2 regions of the Mesorhizobium sp. M0037 genome follow, and region 1 is predicted to be linked to the other one. Evidence: predicted binding sites of a transcription regulator. Region 1 holds the regulator's gene; the other holds the start of a gene.
What was found. The regulator PhoB, encoded in region 1, activates phosphate uptake and scavenging genes when phosphate is short. The targets are predictions, from matches to a motif close to TGTCATNNANCTGTCAT.
Positions count from the first base shown of each region.

Region 2: ppk2 (polyphosphate kinase 2) is a predicted target of PhoB. The motif match lies at 2,706-2,722, and genes of this name have one in related genera.

Region 1 is NZ_JAMYVB010000013.1:12,594-18,542, reverse strand. It holds gene xylF (D-xylose ABC transporter substrate-binding protein) at 98-1,138, opposite strand; gene NKJ78_RS19655 (ROK family protein) at 1,404-2,639, shown strand; gene phoB (phosphate regulon transcriptional regulator PhoB) at 2,670-3,359, opposite strand; gene phoU (phosphate signaling complex protein PhoU) at 3,376-4,080, opposite strand; gene pstB (phosphate ABC transporter ATP-binding protein PstB) at 4,122-4,946, opposite strand; gene pstA (phosphate ABC transporter permease PstA) at 4,964-5,949, opposite strand, start outside.
Region 2 is NZ_JAMYVB010000001.1:316,863-322,811, forward strand. It holds gene NKJ78_RS01590 (DUF982 domain-containing protein) at 1-94, shown strand, start outside; gene NKJ78_RS01595 (hypothetical protein) at 167-325, opposite strand; gene NKJ78_RS01600 (glycosyl transferase family 90) at 503-1,474, shown strand; gene NKJ78_RS01605 (aldo/keto reductase) at 1,495-2,538, opposite strand; gene ppk2 (polyphosphate kinase 2) at 2,783-3,703, shown strand; gene NKJ78_RS01615 (dihydrofolate reductase family protein) at 3,891-4,535, opposite strand; gene NKJ78_RS01620 (winged helix-turn-helix transcriptional regulator) at 4,645-5,340, opposite strand; gene NKJ78_RS01625 (DUF1330 domain-containing protein) at 5,518-5,844, shown strand; gene hemB (porphobilinogen synthase) at 5,879-5,949, opposite strand, start outside.

The DNA.
Region 1 (5,949 bases):
AAGTTTGCCGCCGATGGCGGAAACACACAATTCTCGTAGAGAAAACGCCCCCGCGGGGGCCCCCCCCGGGCCGCCTAATTTCTTCAAGTCGTCGAGATCAGTTGCAAGCCGCGACGCTGCCGGCGGCGACGCCGGTGCAGACTTCGTCCTTCTTGATCCAGCCGGCGTCGATGACGACGTTGAGGTTGTCCTTGGTGATCGCGACGGGGGTCAGGAACAGCGACTTGACGGTGTTGCCGCCAGGCGTGGTGAAGTCCTTGGCGCCGGCAATGTCGCCCGTCTTCTTGCCATCGGCAAGCTGCGAGGCGATCTCGGCGGCGTTCTTGCCGAGTTCGCGCGCGTCCTTCCACACCGACACCGTCTGCGTGCCGAGCGCGATGCGGTTCAGAGCGGCATGGTCGCCGTCCTGGCCCGAGACCGGAACCGTTCCGGCAAGGCCCTGCGCCGTCAGCGCGGCGACAACGCCGCCGGCGGTGCCGTCATTGGCCGCAACCACGGCATCGACCTTGTTGTCATTGGCGGTCAGGAACTGTTCCATGTTCTTCTGGGCATTGGCCGGCAGCCAGCCATCGGTATAGGCCTCGCCGACATTCTTGATCTTGCCCGAGTCGATGGCTTCCTTGAGCACTTCCATCGAGCCCGAGAACAGGAAATCGGCATTCGGATCCGAGCCCGAGCCCTTGATGAAGACATAGTTGCCTTCGGGCTTCGCCTTGAACACTTCGCGGGCCTGCATGCGGCCGACTTCCTTGTTGTCGAAGGTCAGGTAGAAGACGTCCTTGTTCTCGATCAGGCGGTCATAGCCGACGACCGGAATGCCTTCGTCCAGCGCCTTCTGCACCGCCGGGCCGATGGCCGAGGCGTCCTGCGCCAGGATGATCAGCGAGTTGGCGCCCTGCGAGATCAGGCTTTCGACGTCGGTCAGCTGCTTGCCGGGATTGGACTGCGCGTCGGCGGAAATGTACTTGTCGCCGGCAGCCTCGATCGCCGTTTTCATCGCCGCCTCGTCGGTCTTCCAGCGCTCTTCCTGGAAGTTCGACCACGACACGCCGATGACCTTGTCCTTCGCCTGCGCGACCGACATCAGCGCCAGCGACATGGCGACACCCGCCAGCATGGCGGCTGCAAATCTGTTCATCATAATCCTCCCTGCGCCGGGTGCGGCGCGACAAAACTGGCCCGAGGGCCGGCACACAGAGGCCCTATTTTTTCGAGCCTCGAAAAAATACTGGTTCAATGATAAGGCGCTGTCAACATCGATTCTGATGGATTCTGATGGCCTTGCCGAATTTTTTCGAGGTCCGCAATAAACAATGACAGGGCTGCCGGCGTCTGCCAATATTTGGCTGGTGCCGTCGAACGCCTTCACTATCATGAGGCGCGAGGAGGCCGGGAGGAAACAAATGTCGGTTGGAATCCGCCACGACGATCTGCGCCGTCGCAACCGTGCCATGGTGATTTCGGCCGTGCGCCGGGCCGGCCAGCCGTCGCGGACCGAGATTGCGGCGACCACCGGCCTCAGCCACTCGACCATATCGGCAATCTCGTCTGATCTGATTCAAGAAGGCGTCCTGATTGAAGGCAAACCTGGCGAGACAGGCGCACTGAGACGCGGCCGGCCGCAGGTCGGCCTTGGCCTCAACCCGGAAGCGGCGGCGGTGATGACCGTCGTGCTGTCGCTCAATTTCCTGTCCGTCACCGTCATCGACTATGCCGGCCACGTCGTCGCCGAGGAACAGCGCCGGCTGGACACGCTGACCAAGCCGTGCGACGAGCTGATTGGCGAATGCGTAGCAATCGTCCGGCGGCGGCTTGAGGATCCCGACCTCGATGTCCAGAGCATCGCCCGCATTGCCATGGGCATCCAGGGCATCACCGATTCGCAGGCGCGCGCCATGCTGTGGTCGCCAATCACGCCACTGACCGACATTGCCTTCGCCGACATGTTGGAAGTGGAATTCGGCATTCCGGCCACCATGGAGAACGACTGCAATATGATGGCGGTGGCGCTGCAATGGCGCCAGCCCGAGCGCTACCGCGACAACTTTATCGCCATCCTCTTGTCGCACGGCATCGGCATGGGACTGGTGCTGAAAGGCGAACTGTTCACCGGCACCCATTCCTCGGGCGGCGAGTTCGGCCACATGATCCACCGTCCGGGCGGCGCGCTCTGCCGCTGCGGGCGGCGCGGCTGCGTCGAGGCCTATGCCGGAAACTACGCCATCTGGCGCAGCGCCAAAATGATGGGCGAGGATGCCGAGCCGGTCGATATCGGCGACGCTGATATGCGCGCACTCGCCGCGCGCGCCCGCGAAACCGATGGCCCGGAGCGCGAAGCCTATCGCAGGGCCGGTGAGGCGCTCGGCTTCGGCCTCGGCAGCCTGTTTGCTCTGATCGATCCGGCACCCGTCGCCATGGTCGGCGTCAGCGCCGCCGCCTTCGACCTGATCGAACCGGCATTGCGCGAAGCGATCGCCCAGACCGCCGGCGGCCAGCACTCGAAATCGATCTCCTTCGACACCGAGCCCAACGAGCTGCCGCTGATCCGCGAAGGCTGCGCCATGCGCGCGCTCGGCTTCGTCGACCAGGAGATTTTCGCGCCGGGCATTCAGGCGAAATCCGGCAAGCATGTCGCCTGAATGGCCGGCAACGGCGCGACGCGCAGCATCCTAGTCTTCCCTGATAGCGTAGCCGGCGCCGCGAATGGTACGGATGACATCCGGCATGCGGCCGTTGTTGACGGCCTTGCGCAGCCGCCCGACATGCACGTCGACGGTTCGCTCGTCTATATAGATCGTCTCGCCCCAGACATTGTCGAGCAGTTGGCTGCGCGAGAACACGCGGCCGGGATGGCGCATCATGAATTCGAGCAGCCGGAACTCGGTCGGTCCGAGCCTGATCTCGCTCTTCTTGCGGTAGACCCGGTGCGATTCTCGATCGAGCACGATGTCGCCGACCTTGAGCACGCTCGACAGCACTTCCGGCTTGGCGCGGCGCAGCAGCGCTTTCACGCGCGCCATGAACTCCGGCGTCGAGAATGGCTTGACCAGATAGTCGTCGGCACCGGTGGACAGGCCGCGCACGCGGTCGCTTTCCTCACCGCGCGCGGTCAGCATGATGATCGGCAGCCGCTCGGTTTCGGGCCGCACTCTAAGCCGCCGGCAGAGCTCGATGCCGGAAACAGCCGGCACCATCCAGTCGAGCACCAGGAGATCGGGCACGTTTTCCTGCAGGCGGATCTCGGCCTCGTCGCCGCGTGTCACCACCTCGACCTGATAGCCTTCGGATTCGAGGTTGTAGCGGAGGAGCACGCCTAGTGGCTCCTCGTCCTCCACGACCATGATGCGTGGCGCGATCATAGGCAGTTCACCCTCATCAGGCCGGCGTGGCCATCGCCGTCTCGTCCTGCTTCGGACGATTGGCGGGCAATTGCTGGCCGGTCAGCACATAATACGCATTTTCGGCGATGTTGGTGACATGATCGCCGATGCGCTCAAGATTCTTGGCGCAGAACAAGAGATGCGTGCAGGCGGTGATGTTGCGAGGGTCTTCCATCATGTAGGTCAAGAGCTCACGAAACACGGACGTGTATTTGACGTCGATGCGCTCGTCGTCATTCCTGAGTTTTGCAAGCGCTGCCGCATCGGTGGCGGCATATTCCTCGACGACGCCTTGCACCTGGATCAGCACCAGTTGCGCCATGGCGTCGATGGAGTGCGAGAGGTCGCGCGGCGTGACGCTCAAGCCCACGGTGCCGACGCGTTTGGCGATGTTCTTGGCGAGGTCGCCGATGCGCTCGAGGTCGCCCGCCATGCGGATCGAGCCGACCACGGCGCGCAGATCGTTGGCCATCGGCTGGCGCTTGGCGATCAGCGTGATGGCGCGGTCGTCCAGTTCGCGCTGGCGCGCATCCATGATGGCGTCGTCGGACACGACACGCTGTGCCAGCGCATTGTCCGAATTGAGCAGCGCCCTGGTCGAGCCGCTGACCATCGAGCCTGCCAGATCGCCCATGTCGCGGATCAGCTTGCTGATCTGCCCGAGCTCTTCATCGAAGGAGGCGACGGTATGTTCACCCATGATCTTGGTCCTCGTGCCTGAAAATTCACCCGCCGGACGGCTCAGCCGAAGCGGCCGGTAATGTAGTCCTGGGTGCGCTTGTCGTCGGGGTTGGTGAACATCTTGTCGGTGGCGCCCTCCTCGACGAGATAGCCGAGATGGAACATCGCTGTACGCTGCGACACGCGCGCCGCCTGCTGCATCGAGTGGGTGACGATGACGATCGTGTAGTTCTGGCGCAGTTCGTCGATCAGCTCCTCGACACGGGCGGTGGCGATCGGATCAAGCGCCGAGCAGGGCTCATCCATCAGGATCACTTCCGGCGACACGGCGATGGCGCGCGCGATGCACAGGCGCTGCTGCTGGCCGCCGGACAGGCCGGTGCCGGGCTCCTGCAGGCGGTCCTTGACCTCGTTCCAGATCGCCGCCTTCTTCAGGCTCTGCTCGACGATCTGGTCCATGTCGGACTTGCGCTTGGCCAGCCCATGGATGCGCGGGCCGTAGGCGACGTTCTCGTAGATCGACTTCGGGAACGGATTGGGTTTCTGGAACACCATGCCGACGCGGGCGCGCAGTTCGACGACATCGATGTTCTTGTCGTAGATGTCGTCTTCATCGAGCGTGATCTTGCCGGTCACCCGCGCCGAATCGATGGTGTCGTTCATGCGGTTGAGGCAGCGCAGGAAGGTCGACTTGCCGCAGCCGGACGGGCCGATCAGCGCCGTCACCTGGTTCTGACGCACGTCGAGATTGACGTCGAACAACGCCTGCTTCTCGCCGTAGAAGACGCCGACCTTGTCGCCGCGCATCTTGATGACTTCGTTCGACTTGGCGTTCATTTTGTCGCCCACTGCATTCTCAAGGGACTGTTCGGTCATGATGTTCATACCAAATTGCCTTTTTTCTACCAGCGCCGCTCGAAGCGGCGCCGGAGCACGATCGCGGTGATGTTCATGGCCATGAGGAAGACGAGCAGGATGATGATGGCGCCGGACATGCGCTCGACAAAAGCGCGCTCAGCCTCGTTTGCCCACATATAGATCTGCACCGGCAGCGCGGTCGCCGGATCGAAAGGCGTCGCCGGATAATCGGTGACGAAAGCGACCATGCCGATCAAGAGCAGCGGTGCTGTCTCGCCGAGCGCACGCGCCAGGCCGATGATGGTGCCGGTAAGGATGCCTGGGGCGGCAAGCGGCAGGATGTGGTGGAACACCATCTGCATCTTGGAGGCGCCGAGGCCGAGCGCCGCCGAGCGGATCGACGGCGGCACCGCGGCGAGGGCGGCGCGCGTGGCGATGATGATGGTCGGCAGCGTCATCAGCGTCAGCACCAGGCCGCCGACGAAGGAAGCCGAGCGCGGCATGCCGAGGAAGTTGATGAACACGGCAAGGCCAAGCAGACCGAAGACGATCGACGGCACCGCCGCGAGATTGTTGATGTTGACTTCGATCAGGTCCGTAAAGCGGTTCTTCTTGGCGAACTCCTCCAGATAGATCGAGGCGGCGACGCCGATCGGCAGCGCCAGCAAAAGCACGATCACCATCATGTAGAACGAACCGATGATGGCCACGCCCATGCCCGACGTCTCGGGCCGGCTGGAGGCGCCATAGCTGAACAGGCCGGTGTTGAAATGCTCGGCCATCGCGCCTTCGGCTTTGAGCTTGTTCATCCAGTCGATCTGCTGGTTGGACACCTTGCGGCGCGCTTCATCGACGCCAAGGTCGATCTGGCCCTTGAAGGCCGAGTCGAGATTGGCGGCGGCCAGGATGTCGACGTCACGCGTCGTGCCGATCACCGACGGATCGGCGGAGACGATGTCGCGCAGCTGGACCCGCGCGCCTTCCGACAGGAAGCCCTTGAGCTTCAGCATCATCGGCTTGTTGGCCGGAT
Region 2 (5,949 bases), on a different contig from region 1:
GGCCGGCGACAAGCCGGCGATGATAGCAAGACGCGCCTTCATCGCCGCCGCGCGCGAGGTCAACGTCTTCGTCAGCGACAAGGCCCCGGCCTGATCACATCGGCCTGATCAGACCGGCATTTTGCCAGGATCCGGCCCGTTTCGTGGGCCGGTGATCCTGTCTTGCCTATTTTTCTGTCTCGGTGTCGGTTTTCGAACTTGCCTCGTTCTCAGGCTCGGCGCGCTCCTTGGCCGCGACCTTGGCGGCGAGCTTCTCCGCCTTCTTGGCGGCCTTCTGCCGGTCGCGCTCTTTGCGTTCCTGACCGTAATTCGGTGGTCGAGCCATATCGTTTCCTTTCGCTGTGCCTGATCCTGCCTAGAAGCATTGGCCGGCAAACACAACAGCGCCGCGAGGGCAGATGCCAGCGGTTCTGGACTTGCGTGATGGCGAACACAATGGTTTAGAAAAGGCTGCGGGACAGTTGCTGGAGCCGCCGCCGACCGATTTCGAATCAAACGACCGATGGCCACGCTTCAAAGAAACGCACAGAAGCTGATCTACTATGCGCGCAACGCCATGCGCGACATCGCGCCGCCGGTTCTTTTCCGGCGCCGGCTCGGCCGGCTGCTCGATCAGGCCAGGCTTTCCGACGCATCGGTCCGCCAGCGGCTCAATTACTACAACACGCTGCGGGAGCCTTTTAGCCCCAGCCCCGAGGCCGTGCCGGTCAGCCGGCTGCCGTCGGACCGCAGCATGTACTATTACGATCTGAAGGAGTTCACCCGTTATTTCGACCCAGGTCTGCGCATCGACCTGGAATTCGGCGACGTCATCGAAGTGCCGAAGATGCCGTCGATCGTCAAGGACCGGCCGATAGCCGGCGACAACGGCAACGGCGTCCTATTCAAGCTGAACAAGTTCCGTCATTTCTACATGCCGGCCGACGATGTCGCCTTCGCCGACAAGCATCCGCTCGTCGTTTGGCGCGGCGAACTCAACAATCCGATCCGCACGCTGTTGCTGGACGCAGCCCGCAATCTGCCGTTCTGCGATGTCGGCACGCCGAGGGCGACAGCACCTGCGGAATACCGCAAGCCCTATCTCAGCATCGATCAGCAGCGCCGCTACCGCTACATCATCTCGCTCGAAGGCAATGATGTCGCGACCAATCTGAAATGGATCATGAGCTCGAACTCGCTCTGCCTGATGCCGCCGCCGACTTACGAGACCTGGTTCGCCGAGGGGCAGCTCGAGCCCGATGTCCATTATGTGCCGCTGGCGCCCGACTTCAGCGATCTGGCCGAGCGGGTGCATCATCTCGAGCAGCATCCGGCCGAGGCCCAGCGCATCGTTGCGGCGGCCAACGCCTATTGCCGCAAATTCGCCGACGAGCGGGCCGAGCAGGCGATCTGCCTGCTCGTGCTCTACAAATATTTCGTGCTCAGCGGCCAGATCGAGCCCGATCCGCAGGTCTGGCGGTTTATCGCGGGCTAGCGGCTTCCGGCGCCCTTAAGTCAGATGACGCTGCGGTCCATAACCAGATCGGCCGGGCCGAAGCGGTCCTTCGCCGTAAACTGCTGGTGCCAGTAGGGATAGAGCACCGGCGGCCGGCTGACGGCATCGAGACGCTGGCGTTCATCAAAGGACAGCGTCAGGCTTGCCGCGGCGAGATTTTCTTTCAACTGGGCCTCGTTGCGTGCGCCAATCACCAGCGAACTGACGGCCGGCCGGCCAAGCAGCCAGGCCAGCGCCACCTGGGCCGCCGAGACGCCGCGAGTGGCGCCGATGTCGACCAGCACGTCGACGATCCGCCACAGCCGGCCCTCGTCGCGGATCGGCGGTTCCGACCAGCCGCCGATCTGGCGCGCCGTCGGACTGTCGCGGCGGTATTTGCCCGACAGCAGGCCGCCGGCGAGCGGGCTCCACACCAGCACGCCAAGGCCCTGGTCGACCGAGATCGGCAAGAGCTCATACTCGGCCTCGCGTGCTTCCAGCGTGTAGTGGATCTGCTGGGTGACGAAACGCGGCTGGTGCTGGCTGTCGCTGATGCCGAGCGCCTTCATGACCTGCCAGCCGGAATAGTTGGAGCAGCCGACATAGCGGATCTTGCCCTGGGCAACCAGCGTGTCGAGCGCGGAGATGGTTTCCTCGAGCGGCGTCGCGCCGTCCCATTCGTGCAGGAAATAGATGTCGATGACATCGGTCCTGAGGCGCTTCAGGCTCTTCTCGCATTCGCGGATCAGATGATGGCGCGACAGGCCTTCGTCATTGGGGCCCTTGCCGATCCGCATGCGCGCTTTGGAGGCGATCAGCACGTCGTTCTTGCGCTTGCCGCCGAGCGCCTCGCCGATGATCTCTTCCGACAGACCGTTGGAATAGACATTGGCGGTGTCGATGAGATTGATGCCGGCATCGATGCAAGTGTCGATGATGCGCGAGGCCTCCGCGAGATCGGAATTGCCGACGGCAGCGAACGGCCCGCTGCCGCCGAAGGTCATGGTTCCCAAGGTCAGCGCCGAAACTTTCAAGCCGGAACGGCCAAGCGTGCGGTATTCCATGTCTGATCCTCGTAGTTTTGGTGGGGAGGCGGTTTTAGCAGGAAAGGGCGGGGAAGCCCGAACGGGTCCGCTATTTGTAGGACAATTTGAGCGGCTTGTCGCCATGCCAGGGCGCTGGATCGGCAATGCCTCGCTGCTTTGCAGTGAAGACCGGCTGGCCGGCGGCTTGCAATAAAACCGTCATTGCCGGCCTATATCAAGTCGGCTCAGGGTTTCATGTCAGCCGGCAAGCGGAGCAGTGGAAATGAATGAACTAAAGCAGAATTCTGCGGCCAGGGATTGGCTGGAAGCCGAACTCGCCGACACGCTCGACGAGGACTATGAGCTGGAAATCTCGGAGCCGGCGCTGTCGTTGGAGATCGCCAAGATCTACAAGAACGCGCATCCGCCGTCGATCGATCGCATGCAGTATTTCCGCGACCTGATCGGCTTGCAGTCGGAACTGATCAAGCTGCAGTCCTGGGTTGCCTACCACAAGAAGAAGCTGGTGGTGGTTTTCGAGGGCCGTGATTCCGCCGGCAAGGGCGGCGTCATCAAGCGAATCACCCAGCGCCTCAACCCGCGCATCTGCCGCGTCGTGGCGCTGCCGGCGCCGACCGAGCGCGAAAAGTCACAATGGTATTTCCAGCGCTACGTGCCGCATCTGCCGGCCGGCGGCGAGATCGTGCTGTTCGACCGCTCCTGGTACAACCGCTCCGGCGTCGAGCGGGTGATGGGCTTTGCCGAACCCGATCAGGTCGAAGAGTTCTTCCGCGATGTGCCGGAGTTCGAGCGCATGCTGGTCCGCTCCGGCGTCACGCTGGTCAAATACTGGTTCTCGATCACCGACGAGGAACAGCAGATGCGCTTCATGATGCGCATCCACGATCCGATGAAGCAGTGGAAGCTGTCGCCGATGGACCTGCAGTCGCGCGTGCGCTGGGAGCAGTACACCAAGGCCAAGGAAGAGACGTTTGCCCGCACCAACATCCCAGAGGCACCGTGGTACATCGTCGAAGGCAACGACAAGAAGCGGGCGCGGCTGAACTGCATCGATCACCTGCTCAAGCAACTGCCCTACGAGGAGGTGCCGCACGAAGAGATCACGCTGCCAGAGCGGGTGTTCAATCCGGAGTACGAGCGCCAGGTCCTGCCGCGCGAGCTTTACGTGCCGGAGAAGTATTGAGCACTTTTCCTTCTCCCCGTTTCATGGGGAGAAGGTGCCTGAAGGGCGGATGAGGGCAGCGCCGGCATCGACGAATTCACAGCCGTCGGACGCTGCTAACCTCCAAAAGCAGCGCTGCCCCTCATTGCCTGCCGGGCATTTCTCCCCGCAAAACGGGGAGAAAGAAGCCTGCGCCTTCACTTCGCCACTACACCCGCTTGATCGTCACATGCGTGGCGAGCGCTGTCGCCACCTGCTCGGTGCACTGGTAACCCAGCTTCAGCATATCCAGCCCGGCAAACAGGCTCTCGCCCCTCCCGAGCAACACCGGCGACACCGCCAGATGCAACTCGTCGATGAGCTTCTCTTGTAGATATTGCCGGATGGTGGAAACGCCGCCGCCGACGCGGACATCCTTGCCGCCGGCCGCAGCCTTTGCTTGTTCGAGCGCGGCGTGGATGCCGCCGGTGACGAAGTGGAAAATGGTGCCGCCTTCCATCACAATGGGGTCGCGCTTGTGATGGGTCAGCACGAAGGTCGGCACATGATAAGGCGGGTTGTCACCCCACCAGCCTTTCCAGCTCTCGTCCGGCCATTGGCCGCGGATAGGGCCGAACATGTTGCGGCCGAGGATCCAGGCGCCGACATTGTCGAAGCTGCGGACGGTGAACCGGTCGTCCACATCGGTGCTGCCGCCATTCTTGCCGACCATCTCCTGGAAGGTGCGGGTGCCGGTCATCCATTTGTGCAAATCTTCGCCGCCAACCCCAAGCGGATTTTTGAGGTCCTGGTCAGGACCGGCGCCGAAACCGTCGAACGACAAGGTGAAGGCATTGACGCGAAGTATGGACATGGAGACTCCCTTCAATAACCAGTTGTAATTTGCAATCAGTATTCAAGCTGATTGCATCTTGCAACTAGTATTTTTAGAGGCAAGCCGATCTGTGGAATGCGCAGGGACCTCAAGCCGCCACGCGCTTCGGCATCACCGCAAACGGGCTGAGCCCAAGCCAGATCTGCATCTTGCCGGCGACGTCGAGATCGCCGGTCAGGCTGATCTTGTCGCGTTCCTTGTGAACTGTCGTCAGCCCCATCCAGATCGAGGTCATGGTGCACAGATCGGTCGAGACGTAGAGATCGACGTCGAAGCCCGGATCGTACCAGCAAAGATCGACCTCGCCCTGCTTTTCGACGATCAGCCACCACGATCGTTTTGACGCCGGCAGGTCATGGTACAGGAATTGTATCACGGTGCGCCCGTCCGGCAGCGGACTGGGGTTCAGATTGCGCCGCATGTCCCACATCAGCAGCGACGGATCGAGGTTTTTGAGCGACAGCCTGGCCTCGACCCATTTCTGGCCCCAGAAGCCCATCGCCTCGACAACCGGGCGCAAATCCCGGCCGGCCTCGGTCAGCCGGTATTCGAACACGCCCTTCTCGGTCGCGATCTCGGTCCGCTCGACGATACCTCCCGCTTCGAGATCCCTAAGCCGTTGCGACAGAAGGGTTGGCGACATTTTCGGCACGCCGCGGCGCAGATCGTTGAAGCGGGTCGATCCCGCCACCAGTTCGCGCAACAGCACCATGGTCCAGCGTGTGCACAACAGCTCCGCCGCCATGGAGAGCGGGCAGAATTGCTTGTATCCGGCTTGTGTCATGTGGTGACCTCCAAAAGATGTTGCCGGACCTTATTCAGAAAACCCGAGATCAGCCAGTACAGAAGCTGTACTGGCACCCCCCGGTACAGTTCGGTGACTGGAGCACTCCGGCACCCCCATGCGAGGCAGCGGTCACGTCACCGGGCAGTCCGGTGCCGATCCATGAGGAGTTGGACAATGACCGCTTACGTGATCGCAGACATCAAGGTGAAGGACGACAAATGGGTGCCGGCCTATGCCGCTTCGGTGCACGACCTCGTGCACAAGCATGGCGGCAAGTATCTCGCCCGCAGCGGCAATGTGAAGACGCTAGAAGGCAATCCGCTCGACACCAGCCTGATCGCCATCATGGCGTTTCCATCGGCAATGGCAGCCGAGGCCTTCACCAACGACCCGCAATACGCCCCGTTTGTGGCGGAGCGCCAGAAGGGCAGCGACAGCCGCTTCCAGCTGATCGACGATACCGATCTCGCTGGAACGATCCCTTATTTGCCGAAGGCGTGAGGAAAAGCCGGAACCCGGTGTATCAGGGTTCCGGCTAACCCTTCAGCATTTGCGCCACTTCCGGCGCGAAGTAAGTCAGGATGCCGTCACAGCCGGCGCGCTTGA